2 regions of the Marinobacter sp. B-12 genome follow, and region 1 is predicted to be linked to the other one. Evidence: riboswitches for the same ligand, from Rfam matches in the RefSeq annotation. Region 1 holds a riboswitch; the other holds the start of a gene.

Region 1 (7,886 bases):
GCCGCGCCTGGTAAATCTGCAATTCCGGAGCACTCATTTTCTCCATCACCGCCAGGCCGATGTTACGCATCGCCAGGATGTCGGAGGTGGTGAGGTACGCCAGCACGTTCTCATACACGTGCTTTTCCGGGGCGGACAGGCGGTGGTGGTAGTCGTGAACGTCCTGCGCCATGTTCACATCCAACGGTGTCCAGTGGTTCTTGTTGGCATTCATGAAGTATTCCCAGGCCCAGGGATACTTGAAGGGTGCCAGCTGATTGATGTCGGTTTCGCCGTTGATAACGCGTTTGTCATCGACATTGACCGGGGCCGGACCCTCCTGGGCGCCCGGGCGGGTTTGGGTGTTTGGTTCGTCGTCCCAGTTAAGCATCTGTCTACCTCTAGAATCTTGGTGGCGGTCGGATTTACTGGCAGGCTTCGCAGTCCGGCTCATCAATGCTGCATACCTGTGGTTGCGGTGCTGCTACCGGCGCGGTTTTTTCGGCACCTGTGGCCCCCAGAGAGCGCAGGTAATAGGTGGTTTTCAGCCCCCGTTCCCAGGCCAGCTGGTACAACTCGTCCAGCTTCTTGCCGCTGGGCTCCGCCATGTAGAGGTTCAGGCTCTGGGCCTGATCCAGCCATTTCTGACGCCTCGCCGCCGCCTCCACCAGCCAGCGGGCATCGATCTCAAAGGCGGTGGCGTAGCGGGCCTTCAGTGCTGCCGGAATCCGGTCAATCTGCTGCACACTGCCATCGAAGTACTTGAGATCGTTGACCATCACGTTGTCCCACAAACCCTCTGCTTTCAGATCACGAACCAGCGATGGATTAACCACCGTGAACTCGCCGGAGAGGTTCGATTTCACGAACAGGTTCTGGTACGCCGGTTCGATGGACTGGGAGACACCGACGATGTTGGAAATGGTCGCCGTTGGCGCAATGGCCATCACATTGCTGTTACGCATGCCATTGCGGGCGATGAGCTCCCGCACGGGAGTCCAGTCGAGGCGCGTGTCGGTGTTAAGGCTCAAATCGCCCTCACGACGGTTCGCCTTTAGCAGGTTGATGGAATCAATGGGTAAGATCCCCTCGTGCCACAGTGAGCCCTCATAGGTCTCATAGGCACCGCGTTCGCCGGCCAACACCGCCGAGGCCCGGATCGCGAAATAACTGATCTGCTCCATCGCCACATCGGCAAACTCCACCGCTTCCGCGCCGGTATAGGGCAGATTGAGTCGATACAACGCATCCTGGAAGCCCATCAGGCCGAGACCAACAGGCCGATGCTTGAAATTCGAGTTCCTGGCCTGTGGGACCGCGTAGTAATTGATGTCGACCACGTTATCAAGCATTCGGACTGCGGTATTGACCGTGCGTTCGAGGCGCTGGACGTCGAGCCCACCGTTGTGGACATGAGCCGCCAGATTGATCGAGCCCAGGTTGCAGACCGCGATTTCATCCGCACTGGTGTTCAGGGTGATTTCGGTGCATAGATTGGAGCTGTGCACCACGCCCCAATGCTGCTGAGGCGAACGCAGGTTGCACGGGTCCTTGAAGGTAATCCACGGATGACCGGTCTCGAACAGCACGGTCAGCATCTTGCGCCAGAGCTGTTTGGCGGACACCGTCTTGAACAGAGTAATCTCGCCCCTGGCCGCCATCGCTTCGTATTCCTGGTACCGCTCCCTGAAGGCGTTGCCGTACAGGTCATGCAGGTCCGGAGTGTCGTTTGGCGAGAACAGGGTCCAGTCCTGATCACTGCGCATGCGTTCGATCAGCAGGTCCGGTACCCAGTTAGCGGTGTTCATGTCGTGAGTACGACGACGTTCATCGCCGGTGTTCTTGCGCAGCTCCAGGAACTCCTCGATATCCAGGTGCCAGCTTTCCAGATAAGCACACACGGCACCCTTGCGCTTGCCACCCTGATTCACCGCCACCGCCGTGTCGTTCACCACTTTCAGGAATGGCACCACGCCCTGGCTGCTGCCGTTGGTCCCCTTGATGTGGGAGCCCAAAGCCCTGACTGGCGTCCAGTCGTTACCCAGACCGCCGGCCCATTTGGACAGCATGGCGTTGTCGCGGATGGCGCCGTAGATGCCCTCCAGGTCATCCTGAACGGTGGTGAGGTAGCAGGATGAAAGCTGGGAATGGCGGGTACCACTGTTGAACAGGGTCGGCGTGGAGGCCATGTAGTCGAAGGACGACAACAGATCATAGAACTCTATGGCCCGTGTATTAGGGTCATCTTCCTGCAATGCCAGACCCATGGACACGCGCATGAAGAAAACTTGGGGCAATTCCAGCCGGTCACCTTTCCAGTTGAGGAAATAACGGTCGTAGAGGGTCTGCAGGCCCAGGAAGCCAAACTGATCGTCCCGCTCCGGCTTGAGGGCAGCACCCAGGCGTTCCAGGTCGAACGCCGCCATGGCGTCATCCAGCAGTTCGTAGTGGATACCCTGCTCAATGAAGCTGCTCAGGGCCTGCGGGTATATTTCCGCCAACGGCAGGCTGAGGGGCAGCTTGAGGGCGGTCGCGGTTTCCAGCCGCAGTTGTTCCAGCAGCAGACGAGCGGTCACGGCACTGTAGTCCGGTTCCTGTTCGATGCGGCCACGGGCGGTCATGATCAGGGCGGACAACACCTCTTCCTCGGCAATACCGTCGTACAGGTTCCGCAGCGCCCCTTCCACCAGGGATTCGCCATTGATGCCCTCCAATCCCTGACTGGCACGCTCCACCTGGACCTTCATCAGTCCCAGATCCAGCGGCGCGGCCTCACCGTTGGTTTTTTTCACCGTTAACGTGGGATGGGCCTCCACCGGCGCCAGGCTGGCCCGCTCCTGGGCATGGGCTTCCCGGTAGAGCACGTAGGCGCGAGCCACTTTCTGCTCCTCCGCCCGCATCAGCGCCAGCTCCACCTGGTCCTGGATATCTTCAATGTGCACCTTGCCGCCGGCTTTCAAGCGTCGGCTGATGGCCTGCATGACCTGATGGGTAACCTGTTCCACGGAATCGTGGATACGGGCCGAGCCTGCCGCATCATCGCCTTCGACGGCAAGAAACGCTTTGGTCACGGCAACACTGATTTTGCTGGCGTCGAATCCAACCAGGGCGCCATTACGTTTAATAACCTGTAGGGAGGCAGTGTTGGTTGAGGCAGATTGGCCGGGCTCGGCCAGGGTGGCAGTGGACATGTCGGTGCTCCTGAGTACGCGTTTATGCCAAGACCTTCGCGTACGCAGGGGCGAGCATTGCTCTGAACAGAGACAACGCAAAACCGATCTGCTCACCTTGATACGCGAAGGTGCAGTTGTATTCCCTGGCAGGTCTTCGGACTCAGGGGCGTGAACCTGTTGGCTCGGCCTTGCGTGGCGACTTCCCGGCATTCGCCAGTGTCTTTATGCCACGCTCGTTCCCCAATACCGCTGCGCGTCAGTTCCGGAGTCTCACCGGATTCCCGGTACCACGATCATCATGACGAGGGCGATCTCAGATTGATCAACCTTTGTTCACTATATCTGGTACTAAGCCAAGGATATAAACACTATATAGGCTAAGATAAATCACAACAAGGCACTTTTTCGACGGTGTCCGGTCAGTAGCAGAACCCATAGGAGACATCCATGAACAACACCCGACAAAACCTGGTTGCCACTATTGCCCTGATGTTTCTGGCAACCACGGTTCAGGCAGATACCGGAAAAACCTCGCTGGTTAATGCGTTCTCGACCATGACCTCGCTGGACGAAGGTTGGGAGCCACTCAAGTTTCCGAATATAGACCGCCACAGCCGCTATCTGTTGACGGACGACAACGGTGAACAGGTGGTCAAGGCCACCACGGAGAACAGCGCCTCCGGGCTGATTGCGAGGGTATCCGTCGAACCCGGGGATTCGCTGATCCTGCGTTGGCGGTGGAAAGTGTCGAACGTCTATGAGCAGGGAAATGCCCGCACAAAGCAGGGTGATGACTACCCTGCACGAATCTACGTGGCCTTCGAGTTCGAGCCGGACGAAGCCGGCTTTTTCGAGCGCGCCAAACGCAAGACCGTGGAAGTGGTGTTCGGGGAGGAACTGCCGGGCAATGCGCTGAACTACATCTGGGCCAACCGGCTGCCGGTTGGCGAGATCGTTGCCAATCCCTTCACCGATACCACGATGATGGTGGCGGTGAACTCCGGTGCCACCAACACGGGCGAATGGGTCACGGTGGAGCGGGACATCGTCGCGGACTACCGCAAGGCCTTTGGCCGCAAGCCACCGAAACTCGTTGGTGTGGCCATTATGTCGGATTCCGACAATACCGGAGCCTCTGCCACCGCGTGGTATGGCGATGTCAGCCTGGTCAAACCAGATTGACGACGCAAAACAGACCCACCGTACCCATAACGATGGTATAGGGAAACGCCATCACAACCATCCGCCCGTAGGACAATCGCACCAGCGGGGCGATTGCAGACGTCAGCAGGAACAGAAACGCCGCCTGGCCGTTGGGGGTCGCCACGCTGGGCAGGTTGGTGCCGGTGTTGATGGCAATGGCCAGCTCCTGGAAATGCTCGTAGTCGATACTGCCAGCATCCAGCGCCTGTTTGATTTCACTGATATAGACGGTGGCTACGAACACATTGTCGCTGATCATCGACAACAGCCCGTTGGCAATAAAGAACATGCCCGGCTGCTGGTCCTGCGGCAGGCTGAGCACAAAATCGATGATCGGCTTGAACAGGTGTTGCTCGTGAATCACCGCGACAATGGCGAAAAACACCACCAACAGCGAGGTAAACGGCAGCGACTCCTGAAAGGCCTTGCCGATCTGGTGCTCATCGGTAACACCGGTGAACGAGGTGATCAGGATAATCACCAGAAGGCCGATCAATCCCACCTCTGCCAGGTGAAACGCAAGCCCGACAACCAGCACCAGGGCCGCCATCGCCTGCACCCACAGGGCAGCCTGGTCGGCCTTTGTGCGCTTGGTGCGCTCGTTGTCAGCAAACTCTTCCAGTACCTGGCGAACGGGCTTCGGCAGGCGGGCGCCATACCCGAACCAGCGCAGCTTTTCCAATAGCCAGCACGTAGTCAGGCCAGCCACCAGCACCGGCAGGCTCACCGGCGCCATATGCAGGAAGAAACTGACAAAGTCCCACCCAACGACCTTGGCAATCAACAGGTTCTGGGGCTCGCCCACCATGGTAGCCACTCCCCCCAGTGCCGTACCAATGGCGCCGTGCATCAGCAGGCTACGCAGAAAGGCCCGGAACTTATCCAGGTCTTCCCGGTGTAGCTCGATCACGTGTTCATCGCTGTTGGCGTTGTGATCAGCGTGGTGATAGCCCTTGCCGGAGGCCACCTTGTGGTACACCGAGTAAAAACCGACAGCGACACTGATGATGACGGCGGTGACCGTAAGCGCGTCCAGGAATGCGGATAGAACGGCCGCGGCAACACAGAACAGCAGAGACAACGCAGATTTTGAGCGCACACCCACCAGGATCTGGGTAAACGTCACCAGCAGCAGCTCTTTCATGAAATAGATGCCAGCCACCATGAACATCAGCAGCAGGATGACCGGGAAGTTCACCAACACCTCGTGGTACACCGCGTCCGCTGACGTCATCCCCACTAACAGGGCTTCAATCGCCAGCAACCCACCGGGCAACAGTGGATAACACTTCAGCGCCATGGCCAGGGTAAAAATAAACTCTCCCACCAACACCCAACCGGCAACCGCCGGGCCAAGGGTCCAGACAATCAGGGGGTTGGCGATCAAGAAAAGCAGGATGACCTGTTTGTACCAGGCGGGTGCGTTACCCAGGAAGTTGTGGGTAAAGCCGGAGAGAACGGTTGTGGGCATTGCGGGAATCTTCTGAGTAAACGGTTTGTTGGAATTGTGTGGCAGAAGGCCCGCATCTTCCTTGATATTTGTGTAACCGGTAATCCCCCAAAGGTACAGGGTGAGTGCCTATTTGGTCTTAACATGAAACAAGGAAGAGTGGCCGGACGACCACTCAAAAGAGTTTCGTAATATTACTTAAAAACAGGGCCGGAATCGACTCTATTTTCAGCACTCAGGGTTTATGATGCCCATTATCACTTTCCGCTTACGGGTCAGAAACGGTAGGAAACCGACGCCGTAACGTTACGTTCTGCCCCGAAGTAACAGAACTCCAGACTGTTATAGCAGGACGCCACGTATTCCTTGTCCAGCAGGTTGTTCACGTTCAGCTGGGTAGAAACGCCTTCCAGGCCAAGCTTGCTGAAATCGTAGCCCAGGGCCAGATCCACCAGGGTGTAGTCCGGCACTTTTTTGGTGTTGGCGTCATCGGCGTAGATGTCCGCGATGTGACGGACACCCAGTCCGGCGTTGGCACCGTTGAGTACTCCCTGCGAGAACCGGTAGCCTGCCCACAGGGTCAATTGGTGTTCCGGCACCTGGCTGGCGGTATTGCCCTCGCGATAGGCTTCGGACTTCTCAAAGGTGACGTCCGTGAACGCATATCCAGCCTGGACATTCAGGTTCTCCGTCAGCTGTGCTTTGGCCTCCAACTCCACACCCTGCGACTCAATCTCGCCGATGCTGCGGTAGAAGGACTCCTGCGGCAGCTTGGTGGCCAGGTTTTCCTGGTGGATGCGGAACAACGAGAGCGTGTACAAATCCGTGGTTCCCACTGGCTGGTATCTCAGCCCGGTTTCAATCTGCTTGCCTTCGCTGGGGGCCAGCAGGTCGCCGTTCTCGTCGGTATAGGCACTGGGCGAAAACGACGTGGAGTAGGAGACGTAGGGGGCGATGCCGTTGTCGAACAGGTAGAGCAGCCCGGCGCGGCCACTGAACTGGGTTTCGTCCAGCTCTGCCACGACACCGCTGTCACGATTGGTGTTCTCGATCTCCACCCAGTCGTGACGGCCACCCAACGTCAGCCGCCAGCCGCCGGTAGCCAGTTGGTCCTGCAGATAGACCCCGGTTTGTTTCTGCTTGCGGAGATTGCGCTGCGGAGGATACAGGGCGGTGGGTTCAGCCCCGTACTCAGGATTGAAGGCATCGATGGCCGGAAAGGCGCCCGAAGGCCAGACCACGTCGTTTTCACGCTGTTGATAGTCCACCCCCACCAACACGGTGTGATCCACCGCGCCGGTCGTCACTTCCCCCTGGATCTGGTTATCGACGGTAAGTGCCTGCAGATCCTCCTCGCCACCGGAGTAGTAGCGGTTTAGCTCGGTGGCCGAGGCCCAGCCATAGGCATAGACCTGCTTCAACTCAACGTCCGAATCCAGATAGCGGGCTTTCTGCAAGGCGGACCAGTTACGGTTGATTCGATGCTCCAGATCGTACCCCACCATGGTCATATCGCGCCGGAACAGGTCGTAGTCCGGCTCGCCCTCAAAAAAGGTGTTGTCGATTTTCTGTCCGTTGCGGGACTCCACCGTGCCCTCGTACGGCAAACCGCTGTGGTAACCACCTTCCGGATCACGTTGAAGGTAGGCCAGCAGCGTCACGCTGGTATCGTCGGTCATGTCCCAGGTCAGCGACGGGGCAATGGCACGACGATCCAGTTCCACGTGGTCCTGTTGCGCATCGGCAGCGGAGACAATGCCGGTCACACGGTAGGCCACCCGTTGCTCATCATCCACCGGGCCGGTGACGTCAAAGGCAAAGCTACGCTGGGCGTTGTTGCCGAGCGAGACACGGATTTCTCCCCCGTCCCGGAACTCCGGACGCTTGCTGGTCAGGGCAACAATCCCTCCGGGGGAGCCCTGGCCGTAAAGAACGGAGGTCGGGCCTTTGACAATCTCGATGCGCTCAAGGAACCAGGGATCAATGGCAAAGGAGCTGTAGGAGCCACCGTCGTTCATCACCCGCAGGCCATCCAGATAGGTGTTGTTGATACTGCCATCGGAAAAACCGCGGAGAATCAG
Region 2 (7,886 bases), on a different contig from region 1:
CACCATCGATCGACAATTGCCACTGATTGGCGGTGCGGGAGGCCAGGCGCAAGCCCTTAATCACCGGCACATTCAGCTGGACCAGCGCCTCCGTGACCTGGCGCCGACCTTCACCGCCGCCGATAATAAAGTCCTGCAAACTGACAATACTGGACAGGGTCGCCGGGCCTACGGTCTCATGCAGGGCACGAACAGCCTCCAGGCTGGCACCGCCCCATCGGGACAGGACCGCAAAGCATTGCATCCCTCTGGATTCCAGGGCTGCACAGGTTGCGTCCAGCAGTGCCCCATCGCCGGGGCGATCACCACTGTCCAGGTCCAGAAGCGCGACCACAGGGCCGGATTGCAGGTTAAGGTTCGCCGCGTTATCCGTGGCTTCACCATTACGGTAATAGCGGATCAGCGCCCGGGGCGGCAGATCCGGCACGTCAAACGCCTCGCCCGCCTGAACAAGCAACCAACGCAATAAGGCATCCAGGTGTTGCGGGGTACGTCCCTGGTAAAGGGCCCGGCCTTCAAGCCAGGGTTCCTGTTCGGGGAAACGTGCCATACGCTCTGCCAGATGGGCTTTCAAGTCTGTGCCCGGGTCCGGCGCTTTCATCAGGTTGTTCAGAGTGGTGGCATCCAGCCCCTCCAGGGGCTTGCGCCCCTGGAACCGCGACAACACGCTCAGCGCCCTGTCGCCATTCACCCCCAGAACCGGAAACTCGCGAACGGCGGCCTGCTCGCCCACAGCACGCTCAATCCGGCCCACCTGCTCTCCGAAAACCGCCGCCATCAATAAGGCATCGGCCTGGCTCACCAGATCGTCGAGAGCGCTGTTGTCCAGGTTTGCCAATTGCTCCGGTGTCCGCAGAACAATGCGGTGATCTGGCTGGGCCGCCAGAAAGCGTTCCGCACCAGCAGCCATCTCTGCAGCGGAACGCTCAGACACTACCCCAAATACCGTGGCCCCGGACACTGGTTGGGACAGCATCAACAGAAGCCCGGAAAGGCAGCCGAACAACGGGCGGCACAGAGACCGATACAGGCGCTCAATCATGTCCCTACCTTTCACCATGGCTGATCATAGGTCGTAGCGAATCGTCAACATTGCGGTGCGGCCAGCGGCTATGTATGCACGTCCGTCGAAGCGCTGCGCCGTGGAGTATTCTCTATCCAGCACATTGTCGACTGTCAGGTTCGTGGTCCAGTGCCTGTCAATTTCCCACTTAGCCCGCAGGTCCCAAGTGACAAAGCCCGCGATGCGCTCTTCATTATCGGCGTCGTCGTAGCGATACCCCTGGCCTTTCACAGTGGTCCCCAGCGACACACGGCCGAAGTCCCGATCCAGATCCACCCGGAACTGTTTTGCGCTACGGCGACGAATTCGATTGTCGGTTTCACGGTTGCGAGGGTCGGTGACCGAGGCAGCTGCCTGAACCGTCCACTCCTCCAATTCCAGACCAGCACTCAGCTCTATCCCCCGAATACGTGCTTCGTTTACGTTGAACGGTGCAAACCGTCCGTCCTTGAAGGTAAATACAATCAGATCATCAGCGTCGGTCTGATAAATCGCGGCATCCCAGAACCAACGTGTGTAGTTCCCTCCAATACCGAACTCGACGCTACCGGCGGTTTCCGGTTGCAGATCCGCATTACCAAAATTGGGGAAGTAGAGGTCATTGAAGGTGGGCGCCCGGAAAGACGTACTGTAACTGACCCGAGCCCGATGATTCCGGTCCAGATCAACCCCCATGGCAACGGCGCCGGTTTCTTCACGTCCGAAAGCTTCGTTGTCGTCCGCCCGCAAGCTCAGTTGAAAGTCGGTCGGTCCGAAATTCAACAGAGCCTGACCGAAAACGGCGGCATTGGTGCGGCTGGATTCGTCATATTCGGTGGTACTGTCAACTTCATCTACCAGCAGTTCGCCACCAACGATGTATTCGTGACGCCCAATACTGATCTGATTCTCCCAGCGCGCGCTGCGAGTTTTAGTATCGAAGGTGCTGTTGCCGAAGGTATCGCGGTTGTCGGATTCGTCGAGGGATTCCGCCAGCAGGATGCGGCTGCGCCAATAGTCGCTGATGGGTGTGTCCAGGCGGAAACCGAGGGTCTGGATGGTAAAATCGGTGTCACCCCCCTCAAATTCAGTGTTGCCCTGGGCACGCATGAGGACAACGCCGGCTTCCCCACCGGAGTCGAACTGGTGAGCAACGGACGCAAGCGCAGACGTGTTTCTATAGCCTTTGTCTTCACCCCCTTCCACGACGGCCGTACCGTCGGTTTCCAGATGGCTCGCGCTCAGGCTGTATTTCATCCGGCCTTCCGTACCGGCCGCACCGGCCACATACTCCTGGGTGTTAAAGTTGCCACCGCCAGCCTGAACCCAGCCTTCATTCCCCGTTTCTGCACTATGAGTGAAGGCCTGGATAACACCGCCTACGGCATCGGCCCCGTAGAGATTACTGCGGGAGCCACGAACAATTTCTACCCGCTCCACCATCTGTGGTGGAAAATATTGCCAGGCGGTACTGCCGGTAGTGGCGGAGCGAAGGCGCACACCATCCACCAGGAATACAGTGGATTCACTGCCGGTACCCCGGGTGAAAACGCTGATGTTCTTACCAAAAGAACCATTGCTGGTAATGTCCAGACCAGGCTGGCCCACCAGCAGCTCCTCAAATGTCTGGGGCTGCAGGCGCTGGATATCTTCGTCATCAATTACAGTGACAGAGGAGTCACTCTCGCCCCGGGTCTTCGGGCCGAGCGTAGCCGTTACAACAATGGGATCAAGGGCAGCAACGGTATACTCCTCATCGGCCAGTGCGTCGGAAACTGGCAGGAAAACGAAGGGTAGGCCGAACAACAGAACCGGCACGGATTTCAGATCACTCATAATCAACACTCGCTGGCAAACCACGCGCACCCGCGTGATGGTTATTGTGTTGCGGAGTTTGAGTATGAGATTGGGGAGGCAGGATACGAGTCAGGGTACGGGTGTGAGACCGACGCAACTCTCCCACCGCCGTCGCCCTCCGCAACTTCCGGTGTGTATTCAGGCCGGTCTCCGGGCTTGCGAGTGGATCAGCCGATGGGCCGGTCCGGGGCAATCACCTTCCCATGCATGACGCACAGTGGCTTTTTTCGATTGCCTTTAGCTCGCTTACCGTTGCGGGGGCAGCGTCGGACTTTAACCGACTTCCCGTTTTACGCTTTCCGGCGGGGATACCGCAAAAAAGCGTTACCTGAACACGGTGTTCATCGAATCGGGCGCCAAACTAGCAGCCCTTATGTGCTAAATCAATACAGATGGCTTAAATACAGCGCCTGGTCTAACCGGGTCCATTCCGGTTCCGAACCGGGCAATCCAAAACGCAGCGCTGCAGGATTCTCAAACTCCCGAACGAGGATTCCCCGCCGTGCGAGCTCGTCTGCAATGTCCGCCGCCCGGTCATGCCGAACGTACCTAAAAAGCGCCGTTCCAGAAGCTCCTTCAAAGCCATGCTTCGACAGGCAGTCCGCCAACCGCTGGCTTTCACTGTGCAGTCGCTCTATCGTCGCAGCTTGCCATTGGGTGTCCGCCAGCGCCTGGCCCATGACTGATCGCGCGGGGCCGCTGATTGACCAGGGCCCGATCATTGCGCGCAATCGGCGAATAATATCCGGGTCTCCCACCGCAGCTCCGGCCCGCAAGCCCGCCAGGCCGAAAAACTTCCCCAGGGATCTCAGGACGACAAGACCGGGTAAGTCGGTCGCATTCCCCACACTGAGCTCCGGGGTGGCATCGACGAACGCTTCGTCCACAATCAGCCACCCGCCACGACGCTGAAGCCGCTGATGCCAGCCCAGCAATCGGCCCGGCTCAACAGCCTGGCCAGTGGGATTGTTTGGATTGATCCACACCAGCACGTCCAGTTCATCCAGCCAGCTTTCGTCATCGTCCTCTCGCAGATCGTTGCCAATCTCGATCACGCGATGGCCGGCAACGGCCCAGTTGTGACCATGCTCCTGATAACCTGGCGACGGCACACCAACCCGGCAAGGCTGTCGTAGACGGGGCAAATGCATAATTGCCGCCTGGCTGCCGGCCAGGGCCATACATGCGGCAAGCTTCGGCGCACCCACCCACTGCCTGACAAGGTGCTCCAGGCCATCATCAGGCTCCGGCAGGCGACGCCAGACCTCGTCCGGGATCGCCGGAACAGGCCACCCATGCGGATTGATACCGGTGGACAGGTCCAGCCATTGACCCAACGGGATTCCCCGCGTCTTCGCAGCGGCGCGTAGTCGGCCACCATGCTCAGGCGTCGACAAACTCACGCTTCAGTGCCCTGCTCGTGGGCTAGCATTATTTACCCGGCACCCAAAGCACATCGTCCTTACCCTGGTTATTCGCGTGCCTGGCAAGGACGAAGAGTAAATCGGACAGCCGGTTCATGTATTCCAGAACCAACCGGCTGATGTTCTGCTCCTCCTGCAGGTGCGCAATGATTCGCTCAGCCCGCCGCGTCACGGTACGCGCATGGTGTAGGTGCGTTGCGGCTGCATTGCCCGCGGGCAGGATAAAGGAGCGAAGCGACGGAATATCCGCATTGAACCGGTCGATCTCCTGCTCAAGCTCAACGGTCTTGCCCTCGGCAAGCCTCAGTGGCGGGTATTTCGGGTTTTCGACGATCGGGGTGCACAGATCCGCCCCGACATCGAACAGATCGTTCTGGATGCGTGCCAGTATAACGTCCAGTTCGCCGTCCACATGCAGCCGCGCGAGACCAATCACTGCGTTGGCCTCATCCACTGTGCCGTAGGCCTCCACACGCAGGTCATGCTTGGCGACGCGACTACCGTCGCCAAGACCGGTATCGCCCTTGTCTCCGGTTTTCGTATAGATCTTGGTGAGCCTGACCATTCATCTCTCCCGTGAACCGGTTCTGTCAGTATCCGAAGCCGGTCAGATTACAGGTTTTTCGCGATAGGTTCCCCATATCCCTTTCAGGGTTTCAACAATATCGCCCATCGAGGCGCCCTCTTTCACCAACTCAATGGTGATGGGCATGAGATTGGCCGACTCATCCTCGGCCTGCTCTTTCAGTTGCCTGAGCATACTCTGGACTTTTTCCTCGTCGCGATTGTCCTTGACCCGGTTCACGCGTTCAATCTGCCGGCGTTCTGTTTCCGGATCGTGGGGATGGGTTTCGATCTCGACATCCTCTTCGTCCTGCACGAACATGTTGACACCGATAACCGGCCGCTCACCACTGGCCTTACGCAAGGCAAAATCGTAGGCGGAATCGGAGATGCCTCTCTGAAAGTAACCATCATCGATGCACTGAAGCGTGCCTCCGAGTTCCTCAACTTCATCGATAATCTTCCAGACTTCCTTCTCGATCTCATCGGTAAGATTCTCGACGTAGTAGGAGCCACCCAACGGGTCCACCACCTGGGTGATGTTGGTCTCGTAAGCGATGATCTGCTGGGTCCGCAGGGCGATACGCATCGCCTCTTCCGTTGGAATGGCGAAGGCTTCATCCATGCCGTTGGTGTGCAGGGATTGGGCGCCACCCAGTACCGCAGAAAGTGCCTGAAGCGCGGTACGGATCGGGTTGATGGTGTACTGCGGTTTGGTCAGGGTTGCCGCGGCAGTCTGGGCGTGAAAACGAAGCCGGCTGGCTTCCGGTTTCGTGGCGCCAAACTTTTCTCGCATGATTTTGGCGTACACGCGACGGGCTGCGCGGAACTTGGCAATCTCCTCGAAGAAATCCGCCTGGCTGACGAAGAAAAAGGACAGCCGCGGCCCGAAGTCGTTCACATCCACACCCGCGTCTATGGCGGTCCTGACATACTCCATGGTGGTCGCCATGGTATACGCCACTTCCTGGACCGCCGTCGAACCGGCCTCAGAAATGTGATAGCCGGAGATGTTGATGGGGTTGTACCGCTTCATGTTTTCGGAGCCGTACTGAATGCAGTCTCGCACCAGGCGAACCGACGGCCGCACCGGGAATATCCATTCCTTCTGGGCGATGTACTCCTTGAGAATGTCGTTCTGGATGGTGCCCGACAGGTCATTGAGATCGTATCCCCGCTTCTGCGCCAGGGCGATGTACATGGCGTAGAGAATCCAGGCTGACGGATTGATGGTCATGGATACCGAGATCTTGGTCAGATCGATGTCGTCGAACAATTCCTCCATGTCAGCAAGGGTGTCAATGGCAACGCCTTCACGACCTACCTCACCCTGGCTCATGGCATGGCTGGAGTCGTAGCCCATCAGGGTCGGCATATCGAAGTCGATCGACAGGCCGGTCTGCCCTTGGGCGATCAGGTACTTGAAGCGACCGTTGGTTTCTCTAGCCGTACCGAAGCCGGCAATCTGGCGCATGGTCCAGTTCCTGCCCCGATACATGGTGGGGTACGGCCCCCGGGTAAAGGGATACTGCCCGGGAAAACCAATGTCCTCGAAGGGGGTGTTTTTGACATCCAATGGTGTGTAGGTGCGTTTCGTCGGCATTCCAGACGCAGTGACGTACTCCGGTTTGCTCTCCGGCGCCCGCTTGATAAAGGACGACACTTCGTTCTGTTCCCACTGATCAAACTCTTTCTCAATGTGCTTCAGTGCAGCTGGGTCATACTGGTCAGTGCGCTTCATGAATAGTCTCCTTCATGGCTTTTAACAAGGTCACCGCGGCTCCATGGGGGTCCAGTTCGCGCTGGGTAACCTTCTTGAGCAGCTCTTCGGTCTGCGACCTGCTGTCACGTGCAAAATTATCCCGGACAATCTCTTCCGCAACCTTCACCACCCGCGTTAACGCAATCTGGTGCCGCCGTTGGGTGATCTCGCCACTTTTTTCCAGGTGTTCCGCGTGGCGATCAATGGCGGCCATCAACTCTTTAAAGCCGCTATGCTTTTCGGAACTGGTCGGCACCACCGGCACCCGCCAGATTCCCTCGCCCGGCTCCAGGCTCATCATCAGCATGGCCTTGAGTTCCTGAATGGTTTTGTTGGCATCCGGCCGGTCGGCCTTGCTCACCACATGGACATCGGCGATTTCCAGAACGCCAGCCTTGATGGCCTGAATGTCGTCGCCCAGCCCGGGCGCGTTGACGACCACGGTCGTGTGGGCGGCGCGGACAATATCGACCTCGTCCTGCCCCACCCCGACCGTCTCGATCAGGACCACGTCAAAGCCGCCGGCATCCAGAAGGTCAACCGCATCCAGGGCTGGCCTGGCAAGACCGCCCAGGGTTCCCCGGGTAGCCATGCTGCGGATGAAAACACCTGGGTCGGACACAAGGTCGCCCATGCGAATACGGTCACCGAGGATCGCACCGCCGGAATACGGGCTGGAAGGATCAATAGCAACCACGCCAACCTTGCGGCCGCTGGCCCGGTACTCCTGGACCAGTTGCGTGACAAGGGTGGATTTCCCTGCTCCCGGCACACCGGTAATGCCCACCACATGGGCGTTGCCAGTCGCTTTGTAAAGCTCCGCCAGGGCTTCGCGCACCTCAGCGTCACCGCCGTTTTCAACACGGGTAATCAACCGGGCGATAGCGCGAAGATGTCCTTCCCGCACGCGTTCAGCGAGCTTCATCGAGGGTATGCGGTTAATCATTTAACCCCCTTGCTTCTGGTTGAGGCTCTGGTAAAGGTCCCGGTCGTCAACGACACGCTGGGCTTTGAAGTCAGTACGAGGGAAGGTTTCTGGGTCAACCATGACAACCCGTGCCCGCACACCCAGCACTCGGCTCAGTTCAGCCTCCGCCTTCTCACCCAGGGATCTGACCGCTTCCGGCCCCCTGCCAGCGACCTCCTGGTTAAACTCCGCTTTGACAGCCAACTCATCCATAGAGCCGCCCCGTGAAATGATGATCCGGTGCTCACCGCCATAACCGGAAAGGCCTTC

The links. A riboswitch is a leader RNA that binds a small molecule or an ion and turns the genes downstream of it on or off. The one in region 1 is predicted to bind cobalamin.
Region 2: another riboswitch for cobalamin. It lies ahead of AC13D2_RS08980 (TonB-dependent receptor plug domain-containing protein); the one in region 1 lies ahead of AC13D2_RS19680 (ribonucleoside-diphosphate reductase subunit alpha).

The regions. Positions count from the first base shown of each region.
Region 1 is NZ_JBSXOB010000064.1:188,108-195,993, reverse strand. It holds gene AC13D2_RS19685 (ribonucleotide-diphosphate reductase subunit beta) at 1-433, opposite strand, end outside; gene AC13D2_RS19680 (ribonucleoside-diphosphate reductase subunit alpha) at 405-3,170, opposite strand; cobalamin riboswitch at 3,281-3,474, opposite strand; gene AC13D2_RS19675 (DUF3047 domain-containing protein) at 3,600-4,334, shown strand; gene nhaB (sodium/proton antiporter NhaB) at 4,321-5,826, opposite strand; gene AC13D2_RS19665 (TonB-dependent siderophore receptor) at 6,081-7,886, opposite strand, start outside.
Region 2 is NZ_JBSXOB010000048.1:94,069-101,954, reverse strand. It holds gene AC13D2_RS08985 (cobaltochelatase subunit CobN) at 1-1,042, opposite strand, end outside; gene AC13D2_RS08980 (TonB-dependent receptor plug domain-containing protein) at 1,067-2,878, opposite strand; cobalamin riboswitch at 3,034-3,235, opposite strand; gene cobD (threonine-phosphate decarboxylase CobD) at 3,283-4,302, opposite strand; gene AC13D2_RS08970 (cob(I)yrinic acid a,c-diamide adenosyltransferase) at 4,331-4,888, opposite strand; gene AC13D2_RS08965 (methylmalonyl-CoA mutase family protein) at 4,931-6,628, opposite strand; gene meaB (methylmalonyl Co-A mutase-associated GTPase MeaB) at 6,615-7,595, opposite strand; gene AC13D2_RS08955 (phenylacetate--CoA ligase family protein) at 7,596-7,886, opposite strand, start outside.